DNA from 2 places in the Variovorax sp. PBS-H4 genome. Region 2 is predicted to be linked to the other one. Evidence: riboswitches for the same ligand, from Rfam matches in the RefSeq annotation. Region 2 holds a riboswitch; the other holds the start of a gene.

Region 1 (11,074 bases), 2.1 Mb from region 2:
GAGGCCTTGCGCCAGGATGGCTGTGAGGGCGGCCACGCGCTGGGCGATGCGCGTCAGGCCTTCGGGTCCGTGGTAGACGGCATACATGCTCGCCACCACCGCCGGCAGCACCTGCGCGGTGCAGATGTTGGAGGTGGCCTTCTCGCGGCGGATGTGTTGTTCGCGCGTCTGCAGTGCCAGCCGGTAGGCGGGCCGGCCCTGCGTGTCGACGCTGACGCCCACCAGCCGGCCAGGCAGCGAGCGCTTGAACTCGTCCCGGCACGCCAGGTAGGCCGCATGCGGGCCGCCGTTGCACAAGGGCATGCCGAAGCGCTGCGTGGTGCCGCAGACGATGTCGGCATCCCACTCGCCGGGCGGCGCCAGCAGGGTGAGGGCCAGCAGGTCGGCCGCCACGCAGAAGGCGGCATCGCACGCGTGGGCGTGGCCCGCGAGCGGGCGCAGGTCGTGCACGTGGCCGGTGGTGGAGGGGTATTGCGCCAGCGCGCCGAAGAAGTCGCCGCTCGCCATCAAATGCGGCAGGGTCTCGGAAACGGTGCTGACCTTGACCTCGATGCCGAGCGGCGCGGCGCGCGTCTTGATGACTTCGATGGTCTGAGGGTGGCAGTCCCCCGAGACGAGGAACACATTGCTCTTGTTCTTGACGCTGCGGCGGGCCAGCGTCATCGCCTCGGCTGCGGCGGTGGCCTCGTCGAGCATCGAGGCATTCGCGATGGCCATGCCGGTCAGGTCGCAGACCATGGTCTGGAAGTTGAGCAGCGCCTCCATGCGTCCCTGCGAGATCTCGGCCTGGTAGGGCGTGTACGCCGTGTACCAGGCCGGGTTTTCAAGCACGTTGCGCAGGATCACGCCCGGCGTGTGGGTGCCGTAGTAGCCCTGGCCGATAAAGCTCCTCGCCACCTTGTTCTTCGCCGCGATGGCGCGCAGCTCGGCCAGCGCGCCGGCTTCAGTGACCGGCGCAGGCAGGCGCATCGCGTGGCTTCGGCGGATGGCGGGCGGCACGATGCCGTCGATCAGCTCGGCGCGCGTCCTCGAGCCGACGGCAGCGAGCATGCGCGTCTCGTCCGCGGCCTCGATCCCGATATGGCGTGCGATGAATTCGCCTGCGTTCTCGAGATCGGCGAGGGTGGGCGGGGAAGGCGGGGTGGACTTCGGCATGGAGTGTGAGCAGGGTGGCGGGATCAGGAAACCTTGGCAGTCCGCTTTCAGGCCTCGTCGGCGAACTTGTCGTAGGCGGTCTTGTCGAGCAGGGCCTCGATTTGGGCAGGCTCCGTGATCTTCATCTTGAAGAACCAGCCTTCGCCTTCGGGCGCGCTGTTGGCCAGCGAGGGATCGGCACGCAGCGCCTCGTTGACCTCGGTGACCTCGCCGGCGACCGGCATGAACACGTCGGCCGCTGCCTTGACCGACTCGACCACGCCGGCGACCTCGCCCTGCGCATAGCCTTGGCCGACCTGCGGCAGATCGACGAAGACCACGTCGCCCAGCGCGTCCTGCGCATGCAGCGTGATGCCCACGGTCGCGGTGTCGCCCTCGGCGTTCACCCACTCGTGGTCCTTGGTGTACTTGATGGTCATGGAATGGCTCCTGGGGAAGAAATGGAAACTTGAAGGGTGACGTCGAACAGCGGGCCTTCAGCCTCGGTAGTAGCGCGCGGGAACGAAGGGCAGGGTGCTGACCTCCATCGCCACCGGCTTGCCGCGCACGATGGCCTGGATTCGGGTGCCGGGCGCTGCGTACGCAAGCGCCACATAGCCCATTGCGATCGGCCGATCCACCGTGGGGCCGAGCAGCCCGCTGGTGACCCGCCCGATATCGACGCCCTCGAAGGATTGCAGCAGCGTGCCGTCGCGCACCGGTACGCGCTCCAGCGCCACCAGTCCGACGCGCTTGCGCGTGAGCGTCTCGTGGTCGAGATGGCCCGCGGTGCCGGCGTCTGCCGTGAGCTGCGCCAGCACGCGGTCCGCCCCCGGAAAGCCGCCTTCTCGCGCGCCGCCGCTGCGCCGCACCTTCTGGATCGCCCAGTTGAGCGAGGCCTCGACCGGGCTGGTGGTGGTGTCGATGTCGTTGCCGTAGAGGCACAGGCCGGCTTCCAGCCGCAGCGAGTTGCGTGCCCCCAGGCCGACGGGCTGTACTTCGGGCTGCGCCAGCAGCAGCCGGGCCAGGGCCTCCGCATCGTTTGCGGCAACCGAGATCTCGAAGCCGTCCTCGCCGGTGTAGCCGCTGCGGGTCGCGAAGGCCGCGATGCCGCCGATCTGCACCGCGCCGCCGGTCATGAAGACGAATCGCTCGATGCCGGGCGACAGGCGTGCCAGCACGGCCGCGGCCTGGGGCCCCTGCAGGGCAAGCAGGGCGTGATCGGGCATCGGCTGCACCTGGCAGCGCTGTCCGATGCTGGCCTGGATGTGCGCGATGTCGCCCGCCTTGCACGCGCCGTTGACGATCACGAAGATCGAATCGTGCCCCTCGTTGAAGAACATCAGGTCATCGAGGATGCCGCCCTCGTCGTTCAGCAACAGGCCGTAGCGTTGCTTGCCGGGCGAAAGGCCGATCACGTCGACCGGCATCAGGGTCTCGAAGGCGGCAGCGGCTTCGGCCCCCACCAGGCGCAGCTGGCCCATGTGGGAAATGTCGAACAGGCCGGCCGAAGTGCGCGTGTGTCTGTGCTCGGCCATCAGGCCGGCGGGGTATTGCACCGGCATCGAGTAGCCCGCAAAGGGCACCATGCGGGCGCCGAGCTCGATGTGCAGGTCGTGCAGCGGGGTCTTTTGCAGATCGTCGGAAGCGGAGGCCAAGGCACTCTCCATCAGGTCAGGGGCAGTCCGGATCCATGGCAGTCAAGCCATGGGCCACCCCTGCTGTCCGCTTTACCTGAGAGATTCGCCCCACGATCGGGGTTTGCTCCTTCGGTGGGCGACCCTCGCTTCAATACAAAGCGCCGCCTCTCTCCAGCAAGGAAACGCCCGCAACCTCGGGCGCCTCGTCAGTCCTTTTGCCTGAGCGTTCGGGCCTCGTTCAATGGGCCCTGCGCCTTCGGCGGCCCCACCTCCGGGGCTCTCTCCTGACCGGGCGAGTGTAAGGGAAAGGGCCTTACGAACGCTCCAGCCGCAGCCGGCGCAGCAGGAATTTCTCCCAAAGCTTGTCCGCGAGGAACTGCAGGGAGCGCCGGATGTGCTCGCGTGCGTTGCGGGCGTCATAAGGCGAGCGGATGTCGGCGCCGAGCTGCCGGGCGCGCAGGCTCAGCATGTGCTCCGACAGGCAGCAGCGCGCCTTCATGCGCAGGTCCTCGAAGTTCTCGGGGCCCAGCGGGCTGGCCTTGTGCCATTCGTGGTCCCACTTGAAGCGGCGCTTTTTCTGCACGCCCTGGCCGTCGTCGCTGATGAGCCAGGCGGACACGAAATCGACATAGGCCTCGCCCACATGGTCGCGGAAGACGCCCCGTTCCGGCTCGAAGCGCTCGTTGACCAGCGAATCGAGCAGCGCGTTGCCCGGCGAGAGCGTACCCAGCCGGTGGCGCAGGGTGTCGTTCATGGCGAAGCAGTAGGTCGACACCCATTCGAGCAGTGGTCCCATGGGCGTCATGGTCGAGCGCGGGAAGTCGTTGATCTCGCCGAACAGCCAGGGGCCCGGGTGCAGCGCGAGCTTGCCGATCTCGCCGCCGAAGCGCTCCAGCCGGCGCTCGCTCCAGGCGTGGTTGAGGGCGACCGTGTCGTTCGAGAAGAGCCAGACATCCGGCTGCTCGCCTCGGGAGAGCAATGTCTCGACGCCGCGGTCCCAGCCGGAGAACTCCCGGTTGCTGTTGTCGCCCGGGACCACCAGGCCCTGCTCCGAAGCCATGCCGGTCGCGCTTTCGGCCGGCCTGGGGCGGGCGTTGTCGACGATCACGCTCGAGAAGCGGTCGCCGTCCTGGGCGAGGCGGGTTCGCAGCCTTTCCAGGACCTGGAGCGAACGGTCGCGGTGCTGGTCGCCGAATTCCAAGTGAACGAAACCGTAGCTTGTCATGCGTGCAGGGAGAGAAGAAATCAGGTGCGGCGGGGCTCAACCCCATGCGTTGCGCGGCCTTGCGAGCTGCGCAAATGTTAGTGCCTTGATGCAGAAAGCGACGATGCTGTCAGCAAGAGCGGGGAAACCCCAAGCCTATTCACGAACGAGGGGTCGCGTTTGTCAGCGAAGACGCCGTATGGCCGACCGCCCTGTAACCCGTTGTTCTCACGACCGCACGCCTCCTCGCAAGGCGCGCAGGTTGAACGCGGACCGAACGGGCTCGGGCCGCCGTGCCTGGACTACCTCGAATAGACCAGGTCTCGCAGCCCCAGCGAAATGCCCGGCACGTAAGTGATGACCATCAGGCAGGCCAGGATTACCAGTACGAAGGGAACCAGGTGCGCGACCATGCGGTCGAGCGAGATGCGAGCGACCGTGCAGGCTGCGAACAGGTTGACCCCGAAAGGCGGCGTGATCATGCCCAGCGCCAGGTTGACCACCATCACCAGCCCGAAGTGCACCGGGTCGATGCCGAAGTGCATCGCCACCGGCGCGAGGATCGGCGCCAGCACGATGATCGCGGCGCTGGTTTCGATGAACATGCCGATGACGAAGAGCGCGGCGTTGACGCCGAGCAGGAACATGGCCGGCGACTTCAGCACGGCCTCGAGCCAGTGGCCGATCGCCTCGGGCACGCCGGCGCGAGTGATCAGGAAGGCGAACAGGCCGGCGTTGGCGATGATGAACATGATCACCGACGACGAGATCACCGACTTGCGCAGTACGGCGTAGAGCTGTGGCAGCTTGATCTCGCGGTAGATCAGCATGCCGACGACGAGGGCGTAGAGCACGGCCACGGCAGAGGCTTCGGTGGGCGTGAAGATGCCGCCGTAGATGCCGCCAAGAATGATCACCGGCATCAGCAGTGCCCAGCCCGCTCGCCAGGTGGCCACGCCGACACTCAGCCGGCCGTCGCCGTCGTTCTTGCCGAGGCCCTTGAACTTGCAGTAGACATAGACGAAGGCCATCAGCGCCAGGCTGATCAGGATGCCGGGGCCGAACCCGGCGATGAACAGCTCGCCGATCGACACCTCGGCGCTCACACCGTAGAGGATCATCGGGATCGAGGGCGGGATGATCACGCCCAGCTCCGCGCTCGTGGCCTGCAGCGCCGCCGCGTAGCTGGTCGGGTAGCCGTGCTTGATCAGCGCCGGGATCAGGATGGCGCCGATGGCGAAGGTGGTGGCGACCGAAGAGCCCGACACCGCGGCGAAGATCATGCAGGTCAGTACGCACGTCATGGGGAGGCCGCCTTGCACGCCACCCACCAGGCTCTTGGCGAACTCCACCAGGCGGCGCGAGATGCCACCGGTCTCCATCAGGTTGCCGGCCAGGATGAAGAAGGGGATGGCCGCGAGCGGAAACTTGTTGATCGCGTTGAACATCTCCTTGACGGAGATCAGCATGTTCGCGTTCGAGGCCTGGATACCGACGATGGAGGCCAGGCCGATCGAGACGGCGACGGAGATGGTGAGTGCGAAGCACACCACCATCGTGGTGATCATGACGGGGGTCATGGAGCCCCCACGCTTGTTGCCGTGCTCATTGCGCAGTCTCCAGTTCCTGCCGCTGCGGATCGAGCAGGTTGCCGATGATGCCGACCACGCTGAACAGGCCGCCGATGGGCATTGCCACGTACGCCCAGAACATCGAGATCGACTCCAGCCCTGCCATGGACTGCACGCCGCCGCGCTTCGCGTAGTCCCAGCCCCACCAGATGATGACGCAGATCAGCGTCAGCGCGGCGAGGCACACCATCCAGTCGAGCACGCGCCGCATCTTCGGCGGGCTCCAGCGGTACAGCACGTCGACGCTGACCATCGCGCCCTGGCGAAAGGCAGTCGGGATGCCCATGAAGACCATCCAGATCAGGCTCACCCGGATCAGGATCTCCGACCATTCGGCCGGCTGCTCGAGCACGAAGCGCGTGATGATCTGGAACACGCCGAGCGCCGAGGCGATCACCAGCATGAGGCAGGCGACGGCCATGGACAGCGAACTGGTCCATCGGTCGAATCGGAGGAAGGCAGATTTCATGAGCGAGGCATGGAAGGTCTGAAAAAAAGAGCGCCCGCGAGCTGGTGCTGCGCGGGCGCGCGCCGCGAGTCATCGCGGCAGGAAGCTCACTTGAAATTGCGGATCTTGTCGATGTTGGCCTTGCCGAACTGCTTCTCGAATTCGGCGTTGACAGGCGCCAGCGTGCTGACGAACTTCGCCTTGTCCACGTTCTCGATCACGGTCATGCCCTGGGCGCGCAGTTCCTTCACGCCATTGGCGTCGTCCTGGTCGACGCGGTCGCGGTTCGCCTTCACCGCCACCTTGGCGGCTTCGAGGAAGGCGGTCTTGTCGGCCGCGCTGAGCTTGTCGAAGGCCGCCTTGTTCATCAGGAAGATGCAGGGCGAGTAGACGTGCCCCGTCAGCGAAAGGTGCTTTTGCACCTGCGCGAACTTGGCCGACATGATCACCGACAGCGGGTTCTCCTGGCCATCGACGGTGCCCTGCTGCAGCGCCGTGAACACTTCGGGGAAGGCCATCGGCGTGGTGATGATGCCGAGGCCCTTGTACGCCGCGATGTGCACCGGGTTCTCCATGGTGCGCATCTTCAGGCCCTTGAGGTCTTCGGGCGCCTTGATGTCGCGCTTGCTGTTCGTCATGTGGCGGAAGCCGTTCTCGGCCCAGGCCAGGGCCTTGAAGCCCTTGGCGTCGAACTTGGTCAGCAGGTCCTGGCCGATCGGGCCGTCGAGCACCGCGCGCGCGTGGGCCTTGTCGCGGAACAGGAAGGGCACGTCGAGGATCTTGGTCTCGGGCACGAAGTTGGGCACGGGGCCCGTGGAGGAGAAGGCCAGCTCCTGGGTGCCGAGCTGCACCGCCTCGATCGATTCGCGTTCGCCGCCCAGCGAGCCGTTGTAGAAGGTCTCGATCTTGTAGCGGCCATTGGTGCGCGCCGCCACTTCCTTGGCGAAGGTGTCGATCGCTACGCCCTGGTGCGAATTCTGGGCCGTCGAGATGCTGATCTTCATGGCGGTCTGCGCGAAGGCCGCGCAGGCCATGCCGAGGCCGAGGACGAGGACGAGGCCGGCGGCCAGGCGTTTCAACTTCATGGGGAGTCTCCTGTCGATGTGACGTTTGATGTGACGTTTGGCAAACGTATGACTATGCATCGGTGGGCAGCTTCACGGCGTCGGGATTTTCACGGACGTAGTCACGGATCACATCCTCGAAGCTGGCATCGGGCAGAAGGCCCAGCCCGCGCGCGCGCCGCGCCTCGATGCGGCCCGGCCAGGTCTTCACGATGCGCTGGATCGCCGGATCGGGCGTGCGGTCGAGCAGGGCGGTGGCGGCCGGTCCGGCCACGCGTTCGAGTGCCGCGGCCATGTCGCCCACGGTGAGGCCCAGCGAGGGCAAGTTGAGTGCGGTGCGCGGGCCCCATTGCGCATCGCTCGCCTCGGCAGCGCGGATGATGCCTTCGATGGTGCGGGCCGGCGAAGCCAGCGCCACCGGCGTTTCGTCAGGGACGGGGCAGGCGGCACGGACGCCGGCGAGCGGCTCCCGGATCATGCCGCTGAAGAAGCTCGAAGCGGCGCCGTTGGGCCGGCCAGGGCGCACGCTCACCGTCATCAGCCGCACGCTGCGGCCCCGGACGAAGCCTTTGCGCGTGTAGTCGGCCACCAGCTGCTCGCCGATGAACTTCTGGATGCCGTAGCTGGTCTGGGGCGTGGGCAGGGTGTTGTCGTCGATGACTTCGGGCAAAGGCTGCTCGGGCGAATTGCCGAAGACCGCAAGCGAGCTCGAGAACACCAGCACCGGCGCGGTGCCGGCGGCGCGCAGGCGTTCGAGCAGGGCGTTGGTGGCGCCGAAGTTGCTCCGCATGCCGAGGTCGAAGTCGGCTTCGCACTCGCCGCTCACCGCCGCGGCCAGGTGGAAGACGGCGTCGGCGTTGGCCCAGTAGGCGGCGCCGGCGTCGGCAAGCTGCGCATTGAGGTCGCCGACGACGGTCGAGATGCGCGGGTCGGTTGCAAGATCGGCCGGCGCTGCGGCGCGGTCGACCAGGGTCATGCGTTCGATGGGCCGCGCTGCGGCCCCGGCAAGTGCCAGGCTGCCTTGCGCGAGCAGCGTGCGCGCCAGGCGGGCGCCAAGAAAACCGGCGCCGCCGGTGATGACGATGTGCATGGTGTCTCCTTCAGGCGCCCAGTCTATCCCCGCTGTGTCGACGCTCGACCTTGCATGTAGATCTGGGCAAGCCGCGCCAACAGGATCTCTGCCTGGGCCGGCTTGGCGAAGTGGTCGTCGAAGCCGGATTGCAGCGCCCGCTGGCGATCGGCCTCCCGTCCGTAGCCGGTCAGCGCGACAAGCGCCATCGATCGCGTTGCAGTCTCTGCACGCAAGCGGGTGGCCAGCTCATAGCCACTCATGCCAGGAAGGCCGATGTCGATCACGGCGCCGTCGCAGGGCTTGCGGCTCAGCACGTCCAGCGCCTCTTCAGCCGAGAATGCCAGATGCGTTTCCTGCCCTTCGAGCTCGAGCCAGCTGGCGAGCGCTTCGGCCGCATCCTTGTTGTCGTCGACGATCAGCAGTGACAGCGCCGGCGCGGCACTTGCGGCAGGCGCGGCGGACTGAGTCTTCTCGTCGGGCCCCGCGTGCAGAGGCAGACGCACCTCGAACGTGGTGCCCTGTCCCGCACCTCGGCTCTCCACCGTGATCTCACCCCCGTGCAGGCGTGCCAGGCTCTGGGCAATAGGCAGGCCGAGGCCCAACCCGCCGGCGGCCCGATGCAGCGCTTGCTCGCCCTGCACGAACCGCTCGAACACGCGCGGCAACAAGTCGGGTGTGATGCCGATGCCATCGTCGATGACGCGCAGCAACGCCTGCGGCGAACCGGCCGCAGTGTCGATGGCCAGCAGGATCTGGATCGATCCCTTGGGATCGGTGAACTTGGCCGCGTTCGTCAGCAGGTTGCCCACGATCTGGGCCAGGCGCACCGGGTCGCCCTGCACCGGGACGGGTGTCGGGGGCATCTGGGCCTCCGGCATCCGTTCGCGTTCCTGCAGCGCCGGAAGCGTGAGTTCGAGGGCCCGCGCGACGACATCGCGCATGTCCACCAACTCGCTCTTCAACGTGATCTTGCCGGCGACGATGCGCGAGACATCCAGCAGGTCGTCGACCATGCGGGACAGGTGGCGAACCTGTCGTTCGATGATCTGGCGTTCGCGCGGGAAGGCCTGCGGGTCGCGGCGCGCCATGAGTTGCAAGGCCAGCCCCATGGGCGCTAGCGGATTGCGCAACTCGTGTCCGAGCATCGCGAGAAACTCGTCTTTCGACCGGTTGGCCTGCTCGGCCTGGTGCTGGGCGCTGCGCGCCTGTTGAAGCAGCCGGACGTTGTCCAATGCCAGTGCCACGCGCTGGGCCAGCTCCCCGACCAACGACCCATCTTCAGCGCTGAAGCGTCGCTGCGACTCGGCCTGCAAGACGGCCATGACGCCGATCGTGCGGCCGCGCGCCACCAGCGGCACGACACAGCCCGCCGTGATGCCGACGCTTTGGGTGAACTCCTTCAGCTGGGGATCCAGCTTCTCGACGGCCTCGGCATCGTCCAGGTTGAGCAGGAATATCTTCCCGGTCGAGATGGCCCATGGGAAAGAGCCCGGCACCTGGGGGGCCGTGCGCGTGCTGACGAACTGCGCGACGAACGCGCTGCGCGCCGGGTCGGAGTGGTGCGTGAGCTTGCGCTGCAGCACGCCGCTTTCGTCGAGCAGATCGATGCGGCAGAGGTCGGCGACCGCTGGCACGATCACCCGCGCGATCGCCGCGAGCGTCGATTCTTCTTCCAGCGACTGAGAAAGCGCTGTGCTGGCGTCCCCGAGGCGCGCCAGCCGCTGCTCTGCCGCTTGTGCGTTGGCGCGCGCCACGCGCTCACCCTCCAGCAGGTGCTGTCGTTCGGCTTCGCCGCGTCGCCGTTGCTCGGAAGCTGTGGCCAAGGCCACTGCGACGGCGTCCACTTCGGTGATACCCGACTCCTGCGCCGGGAGCGTTTCACCGCGCCCCACAGCGTCTGCCTGTGCGCGGAGAAGGTCCATCGGTCGCGTCACGCCGCGCGAGATCCACCAGGCAGCCAGGCCGCCAAAGCACAGGGAGATCAGCAGGCCGCCGCCATAAGCCACCAGCAGGCTGCGCGACGCGCTTTCAGACGCAGCGACCGCCGCCCCGAGCACCACCATCCAGGGTGCCGAATCCATCCGAGCAATGGCGGTCCTGGTCCGAACGCCTTCGATGTTGGTGGTGGAGCCGACCCCGTCGCGTTGAGGCCCGATGGTGGCAAGCAGTTGGCGCAACGTGTCGGTGGGCGCCGTTCCGCGCAGCCGGTCATCGTCCACGTTGCGCGCCACCCGGGCTTGCCTCGAGTCGAACACCGACACCGTCCATCCTTCCGGGATGCGCTGGCGTTGCAGCACCGCGGTCACCGCCGCCGGGTCGACGACGGCCGTGAGGACGTGGCGAAGCTCCCCCTCGCGCAGGACCGGGACACGCACGGGAAATGCGAGCTGGCCGCGGGGCCCGCGGGTCATCGGGCCAACGACCGGCAGCTGTTCGCGCACGACTTCCTGCAGGCTTGCCGGATCGACGACGCTCGCATCGGGCGCGACGGGCCCGCGCTCGCTGCTGAAGAGAATGCGGCCGTCCGGCGCCGCCAACACGAGGTCGCGCCATTCCGGGTGAGATGCCCGCACTGCAGTGACGAGCCGGTATGCCTCGATCAGGCCTTCCGGCGTGGTCGTGCCCAGTGGCTCGGTCAGCGCCAGTGCCTGCAGTGCGGCGGCGGTCATGCGAAGTTCGCTGTCGACGGCCGTGGCGATGGCCCTTGCCACGCCCACCGTAGAAGCCTGGGTCTGGGCGCGCTGGGACTTCACCAACGCGTCGAGTGCGAGGCCGTAGACCACGGCCAGCGGGACAATCGCGGCCGTTGCGATCAGCAACAGACGCCGCCGCAGGTTGATCGTGCGCATGCGTCTGCAGGCGCTCCTACATCCCTACGTAG
Region 2 (11,074 bases):
CGTCAATGACTACTTGCGAGAGGCGGCGCAGGACAATTTCACCGCAAAGGATTTCCGAACCTGGCATGGAACAGTGCAGGCACTGGAACTGACACGCCTTGCGTGCAGCGCCGAAGCGGGCGAATCGACCCCCACGCGCGTCAGCGCCAAGGAGATTCTGGGCGCAGTGGCCTCGCAGCTCGGCAATACGCCAGCAGTCTGCAAGAAGGCCTATATCCATCCTGCCGTGCTGACGCTGGGAACGAAACTGTCCTCAGACTCGGGGGCAATGACCGAGATCTGGAAGGAGCTCGCAAGCGCTCCTCAAAGTGTGGGGCGGCTTCACTCTGCAGAGGCGCGACTGCTTGCTTTCCTCCGGCAGCATCGCCTGGCGGCTCGGCGCGCCGAGAAGGCGATTTACGCGGCGAAGCAAAAAAAGGCTCAGCGCTTGTGAATCAAGAGACCGGCCTGATGCGCCGCGCCATCCAAGTGTTCGCCCGGACCCGTCGAACGGGCTCCCATGCGCAGCCGCAGCGGAGGCGCGAGCGCAAGCACCCGTCCAAAGACGCCGATCGGGAAGAACACCACCACCACCACGAAAACGCCGCCCAGGAGCAGCAGCCAGAAGTTGCCGAAGCGCTCGGAAAGGGCTGATTCGACGCTGCGCACCAGGATCGCCCCGAGGAACGCGCCCATCAGCACCCCGCGGCCCCCTACCGCCACCCAGATCAGCACCTCGGTCGATAGCGAGAAGCCAATCAGCGTGGGCGAGACGAAGCCGAAGAACTTGGCAAACATCGCGCCGGCCAGCGCCGACACCATGGCCGCCAGCACGAAGGCGATGTTCTTGTGCATCGCCACGTCGAAGCCGAGGAAGGCAGCGCGCCGGTCGTTGTCCCGAATCGCCGCCAGCACCGTACCGAAGGGCGTGCGGGAAAGCCAGCGCAGCAGCGCATACACGCCCAGCGCGACCCCGAAGGCCAGCAGGTATTGCGCCGTCGAATCGGGAATGCGTTCGGCCAGGAGAGGCGGCAGTTCGAGCGGCGCGATGCCGAAGAGGCCATTGTTGCCACCGACAAAGTCCCAACGCCCGGTGGCAGTCTCGACGATGACCGCCGCGCAAAGCGTGACGATCCCGAAGTAGGCGCCGGCGAGGCCGCGGCCGTAGAAGAGCATCGATCCGAAGATCGCCGCCGCCAGCCCGCTCGTCGCGAAGGCAAGCAGCAGGCCGTTGAAGGTGCTCGGCGCGATACCCGGCACCATGCCGAGCGAGGTCAGTCCCATCGAGTAGGCGCCGAGGCCGAAGAAGATGGCCTGCCCGAAAGACAGCACGCCCGCATGGCCCCACAGGAAACCAAGGCCCAGCGCGAAGATGCCGTAGGTCATGAACTGGGCAAGCTGCGACTGGGCCCATTCGCCGAGCGCGAGCGGCGCGAGGCCCAGCAGCAGCCAGATGGCCGGCGTCGACCAGGATGCCCAAGGAGAGAAGCGGTTCATCTTGAGCGCCGTCCGAAGAGCCCGTTGGGGAACAGCCGGATGATCACGATGGCCAGAGAAAACACCACGACCTGGGCGAACACCGGATCGCGCAAGGCCGACAGTCCGGTGCTGCCACTGGAGATGAGGCCTGCGCCGATGACCACGCCGAGGAAGCTGCCGGTCCCGCCCACCAGGATCGACAGGAACGAGGGGATGAGGAAGCCCGCGCCCATCTGCGGATCGACGCTCATCAGGGGCGCCATGACGGCGCCTGCGAAGCCGGCCAGCGCCGCACCCGCCATGAAAGTGCTTACGTCGAGCCGCCGTGTGTTGATGCCAAGCGAGGCCGCCATCGCGCGGTTGGCAATCACGCCGCGGATAGTGAGGCCGATGTGGGTGCGATAGAGCAGCACGAACGTCAGCGCCGTCAGCGCGATCGAAGCCGCCATGACGAACAGCCGATAGCCGGGGTAGGCCATGCCCAGGAGGTTCACCGTGGTGGCCAGCGGATCGGCCACGCTCTGCGACCGCGGACCGAAGATGATGACGATCAACTGCTTGAGCATCAGCGACAGACCCCAGGTGGCGAGGATGGAGTCGATGAAGCGCCGGTAGACGAAGCGCACCACCGCCTGCTCGACGATCCAGCCGACCCCCGCCAACACCAGTGGCGCCAGCAGCAGCGCCCACCAGAAGGGCCAGCCGGCGCGTGTCACCGACACGGCTGTGTAGGCGCCGATCAGGAAGAACTCGCCATGCGCCATGTTGATGACGTTCATCAGGCCGAAGATGATCACCAGCCCCAGCGCGACCAGCAGGAGGACCAGGAAGAAGCTGGTGCTGTCGAGGACCAGCGCGAGGATGTCGGTCATGTCGTTGCTCGTCTCTCGGTCAGGCCGACAGGTAGCGGCGAATCACGGGGGCCTCGGCGTGCAGCGTGGCGACATCGGCCTCTTCCGCGATGGTGCCGCTTTCGATGAACAGGCAGCGCCCGGCCATGGCACGCACCAGGTCGAGGTTCTGCTCGACCAGCAGCACCGCCAAGCCCTGCTCGGCCGCGATGCGCCGTATCGTCGCGCCGATCTCCATCACGATGGAGGGCTGGATGCCCTCGGAGGGCTCATCGAGCAGCAGCAGCTCCGGCCGACCGACCAGCGCCCGCATGATGGCCAGCTGCTGCTGCTGGCCGCCGGACAGGGTGCCCGCGCGTTGGCGGCGCCTTTCGGCCAGCACCGGGAAGGTGCTCCAGGCCCAGTCGGGCAACGTCTTCGGCAGCTTCGACTTGCCCAGCACGCCCATCATCAGGTTCTCTTCGACGGAAAAGTCGGCGAAGATGTCGCGGCCTTGCGGAACATAGCCCACGCCAAGCTGCGCCACCTGGAAAGCCGCTCGCTTGGTGAGCTCGCAATCGTGCAGGCGCATGGAGCCGGCGACGTGCGGCAGATGGCCGGTGATGGCCCGCATCAGCGTCGTCTTGCCCATGCCGTTGCGCCCCATCAACGCGGTGACGCTGCCGCGCGCGAGGGTGAGCGTGACATTGCGCAGCACCTGGCTGCCCTTGAGGTATCCGCCGCTGACTCCCGAGGCTTCAAACATGGCTGGCCGCTCCCAGGTACGCTTCGCGGACTTCCGGGTCGTTGCTGACCTCCTGGTAGCTGCCGCGGCGCAGCACCTTGCCGCGCAGCAGCGCGATCACCTCGCACTCCAGGCCGGCGACGAAATGCATGTCGTGCTCGATCGCCAGAATCGTGCGCTTGTGTTCGGTGGCGATGCGCTTGATGAGCGACACGGTCTGCTGCGTCTCGCGGATGGTCATGCCGGCGGTAGGCTCGTCCAGCAGCAGCACGCGGCTGTCGCCGGCCAGCAGCATGCCGATCTCCAGCCACTGCTTCTCGCCATGCGCGAGCTCCTCGGCCGTCAGGGCCGCGCGGTGATACAGGCCGATCACGTCCAGCAGTTCTTCCAGTCGTTGCAGGTGCCGGCCGGCGCCGAGGCGACGCCAGGGCGGCACGCCCACCATCAGCGCGGCCTCCATGTTCTCGGCCACGCTCAGGGCCGGACAGATGCTCGGCGCCTGGAACTTGCGCAGCACGCCGAGGCGCGCGATGCGCGGCGGTGGCAGGCCGGTGATGTCGCGGCCGTCGAACCAGACGGTGCCTGCGGTCGGAGCGAGGTCGCCGCTGATGACGGCCAGCAAGGTGGACTTGCCGCAGCCGTTGGGTCCGACAATGCAGTAGACCTGCCCGGCATCGAGCGACAGGTCCACCCCTTCGAGCGCCCGCACGCCGCCGAAGTGCTTCTGCACGCCGCGGACCTCAAGCAATGCGGACACGCTCAGGCCTTCTTGCACTGCGAAGGCGCGACCACGCGGCCGACATCCTGCAGCAGGTCCAGGCTGCCGCCCTTTGCTACCGAGATCACCGTGTTGAGGTCGACATGGCGGTCGCTGGCGCGAAGCAGCACCTCGCCGTTGCCCGTCGCCAGGGTCTGGCCGAGCATGGCATCGGTCACGCGTTCCTTGTCGGCCGTCTTGGCGCGCTGCACGCCGCCGAAGTAGAAGCGCATCAGGTTGTAGTGCGCATAGAGGTTGTTCGACACGATGGTCTGCGGACCGAAGCGCTCGCGCACCTTCTTCACGAAGTCGGCCGCCTCCGGCTTCTTGAGCGTCGAGGTGAAGCTCGAGACGGTCACGATGTCGTCGGACTCCTGCGTCGACAGTCCGGCGAGGTAGTTCTCGCTGAAGCCGAAGAACAGCACGCGCAGCTTGCGCTTGAGGCCGGCGCCGGCGAACTGCTTGATCAAGGTCACGGCGTCCGCTCCGACGACGCTGACGACCAGCGTGTCGGCGCCAGAGGCCTCGATCTTGCGCAGCGTGCTGGCGTAGTCCTTGATGCCGAAGGGCACGTACTCCTCGCCCAGCACGGTGGCGCCGTTCTTCTGCGCCGACGCGCGCACCGCCTCGTTCATGCGCTTGGGCCAGATGTAGTCGCTGCCGATGAGGTACAGCTTCTTGCCGACGTTCTTGCTCGCGTAGCTGATCAGCGGCTCGACCCAGGCGGCCGGAAGGGCGGAAAAGCAGGTGATGTAGCGGCTGCAGGTGCCGCCTTCGTAGTCGGTGGCATAGAGCAGCGGCACCTTCGCACGCTCGATGGTCGGACGCACGGCATCGCGCTCCGCGCTGGTGAGCGGGCCGAGGATCGCATCGACGCCGTCGCGACGAATCAGCTCCTGCGCGCGCTCGACCGCGGTCTTGGGATCGGTGCGCGTATCGGCCCGCACCAGTTCGACCTTGTGGCCCAGCAGGCCGCCGGCTTCGTTGATTTCATCGATCGCCATCTTGCCGCCCTGGAAGCCTTGTTCGCCCAGCGCTTCGAGGCCCCCTGAGAAGGGTTGCAGGATGCCGATCTTCACGGGGCCGCCGGCAGCGGCGTGGACGAGGCCGGGCAGGCCGAGCGTTCCGGTGGCCAGCGCCGCGGCACCGGCACGAACGAAGATGCGCCGGCGCGGCGAGATGACGAGTGGGGCATGCATGCGAGAAGCTCCAGAGGTTGAACGCTGAAGAGAAGAAACCCGGGCCATGCAGGCGCCGTTCGGATGGACCGCCGGCGCGTCAGGCGAATTCGAATCGATTGCCGACCAGGCCGCCGCCGGAATAGGCGCGTGCCACCTCGGTCGAATCGGTGACCCAGCCGAAACTGGTGGCGATGTCGAAGAGCGAAGACGTCTGCTCGCGCGCCGACGGTGCGGCCACGCAGTCTTCGGGCACGAACACGCGGTAGCCGAGGAAGAAGGCGTCGTGTACCGTCGACCGCACGCAGATGTTGGTGACCACGCCCATCACGACGACGCTGTCGACTTCGAGGTCCTTCAATGTCATGTCGAGGTCGGTGCCGAAGAAACCCGAATAGCGGCGCTTGATGACGTAGTGGTCGTCGGGACGCGCCTTCAGGGCATCCACCACGCGCGCGCCCCAGGTGCCTTCGATGCAATGGCGGGACCGCTTGAGGAACTCGCGGTCGCGATGCACCCCCGGGCGGTGCGCATCGGTGATGAACACGATCGGGCCTCCGGCCTCGCGCGCCGCGTCGATGACTGCGAGCTGTGGTCCGATCAGCTTTTCGTAGCCGGGCAGCACCATGGCGCCGCCTTCCACGCAGAAGTCGTTCTCCATGTCCACCACGAGCACCGCGGTGTTGCGGGCCGTTATGGCCGTCGGCTCTGAAATTCCCTTGGCCGAGAACGCGTCGACCGCTGTGTTCGGAATCATCGTCGGGCGCCTTCCAGTTGGGTGGCAGTCAATTCCAGTTCATGTAGCCTTCGCTACATTTTCATGAAGTGCATACTACATATCGCGCAAACGGGTGACAAGCCCTTTTTGCCCGCACATCGGAGCTGGCCACGGACCCTTGCGGATCGTCATCAGCCCTCTCCCCTGCTTTGACGCCGCGCCGAGAATTTCAGGCCCAGGCACAGCGGCAAAGCAATGGCGGGCAACAGCGCCATTAGCAGGAAGCCGCCGGCTCCGAGGCGTGCATAGAGCATTCCGGTCGACATGGTCAGAAGCGCTGTCACCAGTCCTGGTCCGAGTGCATACATGGCTTGGCCGGTCGCGGCAAGATGCCGAGGCACGGTGGTGCCCATGAGGCGCATACACGCGAGATGCAGAAGCGCAAACGTCAATCCATGCAGGGGCTGTACGAGTGCCAGCGCCCAGGGATCGGTCGAAGACGCCACCACGAGCCATCGCACGACAGCCGCCGTGCACGCGATCGCAGCTGCACCACTCGACCCGAGCGAATCGAGCCATCGAGGTCCGATGAACACGAAGACCAGGACCTCCGCGACAACGGCTTCGGACCACAGGACACTGATCGTGGCCTGGCTCACGCCTGCTGCGTTCCATCGGATGACAGCGAATGCGTCATGCATGGCATGGCTGCCGTAGACCAGGGCCGCGATGAGGAGCATGCGCCGGAACACGACGATCCCCAGCAGTTCCCCGATGGCCGCGAAGGATGATCGTTCAGGGGCGACGCGGGTGTTGTCACCCCGCGCTGGCAGCAGCATGGTGCTTGCTGCTGCGAGCAGAAGGAGTGTCCCATGCATCCATGCGATCGATGTGAGTGCCGTCCAGCCGATGACTTGGCCAGCGACCAGCGTTCCGAACACGAAGGCGGCCGATGCCGCACCTCGTACCCAGCCATATTCGAACCTCGTTGCGGATGAAGCGGCCGACTTCGAAGCATCCAGCGCCAAGGCGTCGGCAAGCGACGTGGTTGGTGTGAGCGCAGCTTCATGGCAGAGCCGGACGACCAGAAAGATCCAGAACCCGCCGACCCAGGGAAGCCCAAGTGCAAGGCAGGCAGCAAGGGCCGCAGCGGCGGCCAGCACGTGACTCAACCGCTCCAAGCGATCTGCCAGGCGCGCTGCAACCGGGCCGGCAATCAGCCGTACGATGGTCCCGAGTCCCAGCAGAAGCCCGATCTGCTCGGGTGACATCCCTCGCGTTTCGAAAAAGCGAGGCCAGAAGGGCGACGCCACCCCGAATGATGCGTACAGCAACACATAGAGAAGGATGAAGGATCGCAACGCGTGAGGCTGGGGCGTTCGCATGGCGCATGTTCGGGTTTCAGGTGCGCATCGTCACAGAACGCGGGGAGCGTCGGGGGCGGGATTACCCAAGCGCCGAGCGCCCCGCCGGATGCGGGTACCCGGCGCGCAGAAGCGCTTGGCGGTGCGGGCCGCGCCCTCTACAATCTGCCTCACTGCAGGAGAGCGGGCCGCTGCGAGGCGGCCCCACCGAAGGCGCAAACTCCCATAAACGCTCAGGTCCGCTCGCAACAACGAGCCTGTACTGCATCAACTGTCAAAGCCGTCTGGAGAGCCATCACACCACGTGATGCACCGAAGGAGCAAACCCGCTGCGGGCGCAGCGGGCGAATCTCTCAGGTACCGAGGACAGGGGGAGCGGCAACTTGGACGCATGGTCCGGTTGCTTTCTTTTCGAGCTTCCGTTTCCGTTGCGTTCGAGCGCTGCAACCTCAAAGGTGCATGAAATGCGCGTGATCGTTCTTGGTGCCGGCCTGCTCGGCGTGACTTCCGCTTACTACCTCCAGCAACTCGGCCACGAAGTGACCGTGGTCGACCGGCAGGCCACACCGGCTGCCGAAACCAGCTTTGCCAATGGCGGCCAGATCTCCGTCAGCCACGCCGAACCCTGGGCCAACCCGAGTGCGCCGCTCAAGGTGCTGCAATGGCTCGGCAAGGAAGATGCGCCGCTCCTGTTCCGCATCCGGGCAGACATGCGCCAGTGGCTCTGGGGCCTGCAGTTCCTGCGCGAATGCACGCCGGCGCGCACGCGCCACAACATCGAGCAGATCGTGCGGCTGGGCACCTACAGCCGCGAAACGCTGCAGCAGTTGCGCCGCGAAACCGGCCTTGCCTATCACCAGCGCACCCAGGGCATCCTGCACTTCTATACGACGCAGAAGGAATTCGATGGGGCGTTGAAGCCGGCTGAGCAGATGCGCGCGCTGGGCTGCGAGCGGCAGGTGATCTCGGCGGACAAGGCGGTGGAGATCGAGCCCGCACTGGCCCACATCCGCTCTCACCTGGCGGGGGCTACCTACACGGCCGAGGACGAATCAGGCGACGCCAACCGCTTTGCGCGCGAACTGGTCAGGCTTGCGTCCGCGGCCGGCGTGAACTTCCTCATGAGCCACACCGTGACCGCGCTGCGCGAATCCGGCGGCAGCATCGACCATGTGGAAGCGACGGACGACGAAGGCCGCTTCCAGCGCATCCGCGGCGATGCCTTCGTGCTGGCGATGGGCTCGCTGAGCCCGCTGTACGCCGCACCGCTCGGCATCAAGCTGCCGATCTACCCGGCCAAGGGCTATTCGGTGACGCTGCCTGTCAAGGACGCATCGAAAGCGCACCAGGTCTCCCTGACCGACGACGAATACAAGCTGGTGTTCTCGCGCTACACCTCCGAGAGCGGCGACCGCCTGCGCATCGCCGGCACGGCTGAGCTCAATGGCTACGACCGCGACCTGAACCGCGTGCGCTGCGAAGCCATCGTGCGGCGCGTCGAAGAACTGTTCCCGGGCGCCGGCGATACCCGCCAGGCCCAGTTCTGGACTGGCCTGCGGCCGGCAACGCCGAGCAACGTGCCGCTGATCGGAAAAACAAAGCTGCCGAACCTGTTCCTCAACACCGGCCATGGCACGCTGGGATGGACGCACGCCTGCGGCTCGGGCAAATCGATCGCGCGCATCGTGAGCGGGCTCGCGCCCGAGGTGGACTTCGCGTTCACCGGGCTGCACGACGGGACGAAAGGCATCCGGCAGCCTGCCTCATCCACCCCTTGGCTGCAGCGCTGACGACCTGCCTGCTGCACGCACGCGGTTCAACACGTGCGTGCAGCTTGACTGCTCTTACTCGATCGCCTTGCCCATGTCCTCGACCACCTTCTTGGCGTCGCCGAAGACCATCATGGTCTTGTCCATGTAGAACAGCTCGTTGTCCAGCCCGGCATAGCCCGCGGCCATGCTGCGCTTGTTCACGATCACCGTCTTGGCCTTGTAGGCCTCCAGGATCGGCATGCCGTAGATCGGCGTGCCCTTGGTGAGCGCGGCCGGGTTCACCACGTCGTTGGCCCCCAGGATGATCGCCACGTCGGCCTGCGCGAACTCGCCGTTGATGTCCTCCATCTCGAACACCTGGTCGTAGGGCACCTCGGCCTCCGCCAGCAGCACGTTCATGTGCCCCGGCATGCGCCCGGCCACCGGGTGGATCGCGTACTTCACCGTCACGCCCTTCTCGGTGAGCTTCTGCGCCAGCTCGTTGACCGCGTGCTGCGCGCGCGCCACCGCCAGCCCATAGCCGGGCACGATGATCACGGTCTCGGCGTTGGAGAGCATGTAGGCCGCGTCGTCGGCGCTGCCGCTCTTGACCGGGCGCTGCTCCTGGGCCGCGCCCGTGGCCGTTGCCGCCTCGCCGCCGAAGCCGCCCAGGATCACGTTGAAGAACGAGCGGTTCATCGCCTTGCACATGATGTAGCTCAGGATCGCCCCCGAGCTGCCCACCAGCGAGCCCGCCACGATCAGCATGGCGTTGTTCAGGCTGAAGCCGATGCCCGCGGCCGCCCAGCCCGAGTAGCTGTTGAGCATCGACACCACCACCGGCATGTCCGCCCCGCCGATCGGGATGATGATCAGCACCCCCATCACGAAGGCCAGCAGCAGCATCAGGAAGAAGGCAGTCCAGCTCTCGGTGGCCATGTACACCAGCCCCAGGCCGATGGTCGCGAGCCCCAGCACCAGGTTGAGCATGTGCTGGCCCTTGAACTGCACCGGCGCACCCTGGAACAGGCGGAACTTGTACTTGCCCGAGAGCTTGCCGAAGGCGATGACCGAGCCGCTGAAGGTGATGGCGCCGATGGCCGCGCCCAGGAACAGCTCCAGCCGGTTGCCCGCCGGAATCGCCCAGCGCGCCAGGCCGTCGACCACGTAGGCACCCTCGGGCGTGTTGCCCCCGATGAGCGCAGCCACCGGAGGCGGCGTGATGCCGAAGGCCCACGGCTCGACCACGGCCGCCACCGCGATGAAGACAGCCGCCAGACCGATCATGCTGTGGAAGAAGGCGACCAGCTCGGGCATCTGGGTCATCTCGACAGTCTTGGCGCGGTAGGCGCCGTAGCCGCCGCCCACCACCAGGCCCAGCAGCACCCAGGCCATGCCCTGGCCCCTGCCGCCGGCGAGCTGCACGATCAGCGCCGCGGTGGTCAGGATGGCGATGGCCATGCCGGCCATGCCGAACATGTTGCCGCGGATCGAGGTGGTCGGATGGCTCAGGCCCTTGAGGGACTGGATGAAGCAGACGCTGGCGACCAGGTACAGCAGCGTGACGACGTTCATCGACATGGTCAGTGGCCCCCCGCCTTGGCCGCTGCAGCAGCCGGGGCCTTCTTGTCCTTCTTCCTGAACATCTCCAGCATGCGCCGGGTGACGAGGAAGCCGCCGAAGACGTTGACCGCTGCCAGGGCCACGGCCAGCACGCCCATGCCCTTGCCCAGCCAGGTGGTGGTGAGCGCGGCCGCGAGCATGGCGCCCACGATGACGATGGCGGAGATGGCGTTGGTCACGGCCATCAGGGGCGTGTGCAGCGCGGGGGTGACGGTCCAGACCACGTGGTAGCCCACGTAGATGGCCAGCACGAAGATGATCAGGTTGATGACGGTATGGGATACCGGGTCCATGGCTTTCTCCTCGTTCGGCTTGTTCTTACTTGCGGGTGAGCTGGCCGTCGCGGCTCATCAGGCAGGCAGCGACGATGTCATCTTCGAGATCGATCTTGAAGCCGCCCTCCTTGGGGAGCACGAGCTTGAGGAAGTCGAGCACGTTGCGCGCGTAGAGCGAGGAGGCGTCGGCGGCCACGAGGGCGGGCAGGTTGGTCTCGCCCACGAGGGTGACGCCGTGCTTGACGACGGTGCGCCCGGGCTCGGTCAGGGGGCAGTTGCCGCCTTGGGGGGCGGCGAGGTCGACGACGACGGAGCCGGGCTTCATGGCCTTGACCATGTCCTCGGTGACGAGCACGGGGGCGGGCCGGCCGGGGA

The links. A riboswitch is a leader RNA that binds a small molecule or an ion and turns the genes downstream of it on or off. The one in region 2 is predicted to bind glycine.
Region 1: linked by a shared signal. The riboswitch ahead of gcvT (glycine cleavage system aminomethyltransferase GcvT) and the one ahead of E5CHR_RS24405 (D-amino acid dehydrogenase) in region 2 are both predicted to bind glycine.

The regions. Positions count from the first base shown of each region.
Region 1 covers NZ_LR594675.1:2,958,182-2,969,255, forward strand. Annotated here, with positions in the region: gene gcvP (aminomethyl-transferring glycine dehydrogenase) at 1-1,155, opposite strand, end outside; gene gcvH (glycine cleavage system protein GcvH) at 1,203-1,574, opposite strand; gene gcvT (glycine cleavage system aminomethyltransferase GcvT) at 1,632-2,804, opposite strand; glycine riboswitch at 2,846-2,959, opposite strand; glycine riboswitch at 2,972-3,071, opposite strand; gene E5CHR_RS13905 (hypothetical protein) at 3,088-3,975, opposite strand; gene E5CHR_RS13910 (TRAP transporter large permease) at 4,281-5,558, opposite strand; gene E5CHR_RS13915 (TRAP transporter small permease) at 5,584-6,078, opposite strand; gene E5CHR_RS13920 (TRAP transporter substrate-binding protein) at 6,165-7,142, opposite strand; gene denD (D-erythronate dehydrogenase) at 7,195-8,211, opposite strand; gene E5CHR_RS13930 (ATP-binding protein) at 8,235-11,042, opposite strand; gene E5CHR_RS13935 (electron transfer flavoprotein-ubiquinone oxidoreductase) at 11,059-11,074, opposite strand, start outside.
Region 2 covers NZ_LR594675.1:5,105,952-5,117,025, forward strand. Annotated here, with positions in the region: gene E5CHR_RS24365 (DNA topoisomerase IB) at 1-433, shown strand, start outside; gene E5CHR_RS24370 (branched-chain amino acid ABC transporter permease) at 421-1,476, opposite strand; gene E5CHR_RS24375 (branched-chain amino acid ABC transporter permease) at 1,473-2,330, opposite strand; gene E5CHR_RS24380 (ABC transporter ATP-binding protein) at 2,350-3,054, opposite strand; gene E5CHR_RS24385 (ATP-binding cassette domain-containing protein) at 3,047-3,790, opposite strand; gene E5CHR_RS24390 (substrate-binding protein) at 3,793-4,989, opposite strand; gene E5CHR_RS24395 (cysteine hydrolase family protein) at 5,069-5,725, opposite strand; gene E5CHR_RS24400 (MFS transporter) at 5,878-7,071, opposite strand; glycine riboswitch at 7,217-7,320, shown strand; glycine riboswitch at 7,325-7,430, shown strand; gene E5CHR_RS24405 (D-amino acid dehydrogenase) at 7,515-8,840, shown strand; gene E5CHR_RS24410 (NAD(P)(+) transhydrogenase (Re/Si-specific) subunit beta) at 8,895-10,382, opposite strand; gene E5CHR_RS24415 (NAD(P) transhydrogenase subunit alpha) at 10,385-10,717, opposite strand; gene E5CHR_RS24420 (Re/Si-specific NAD(P)(+) transhydrogenase subunit alpha) at 10,743-11,074, opposite strand, start outside.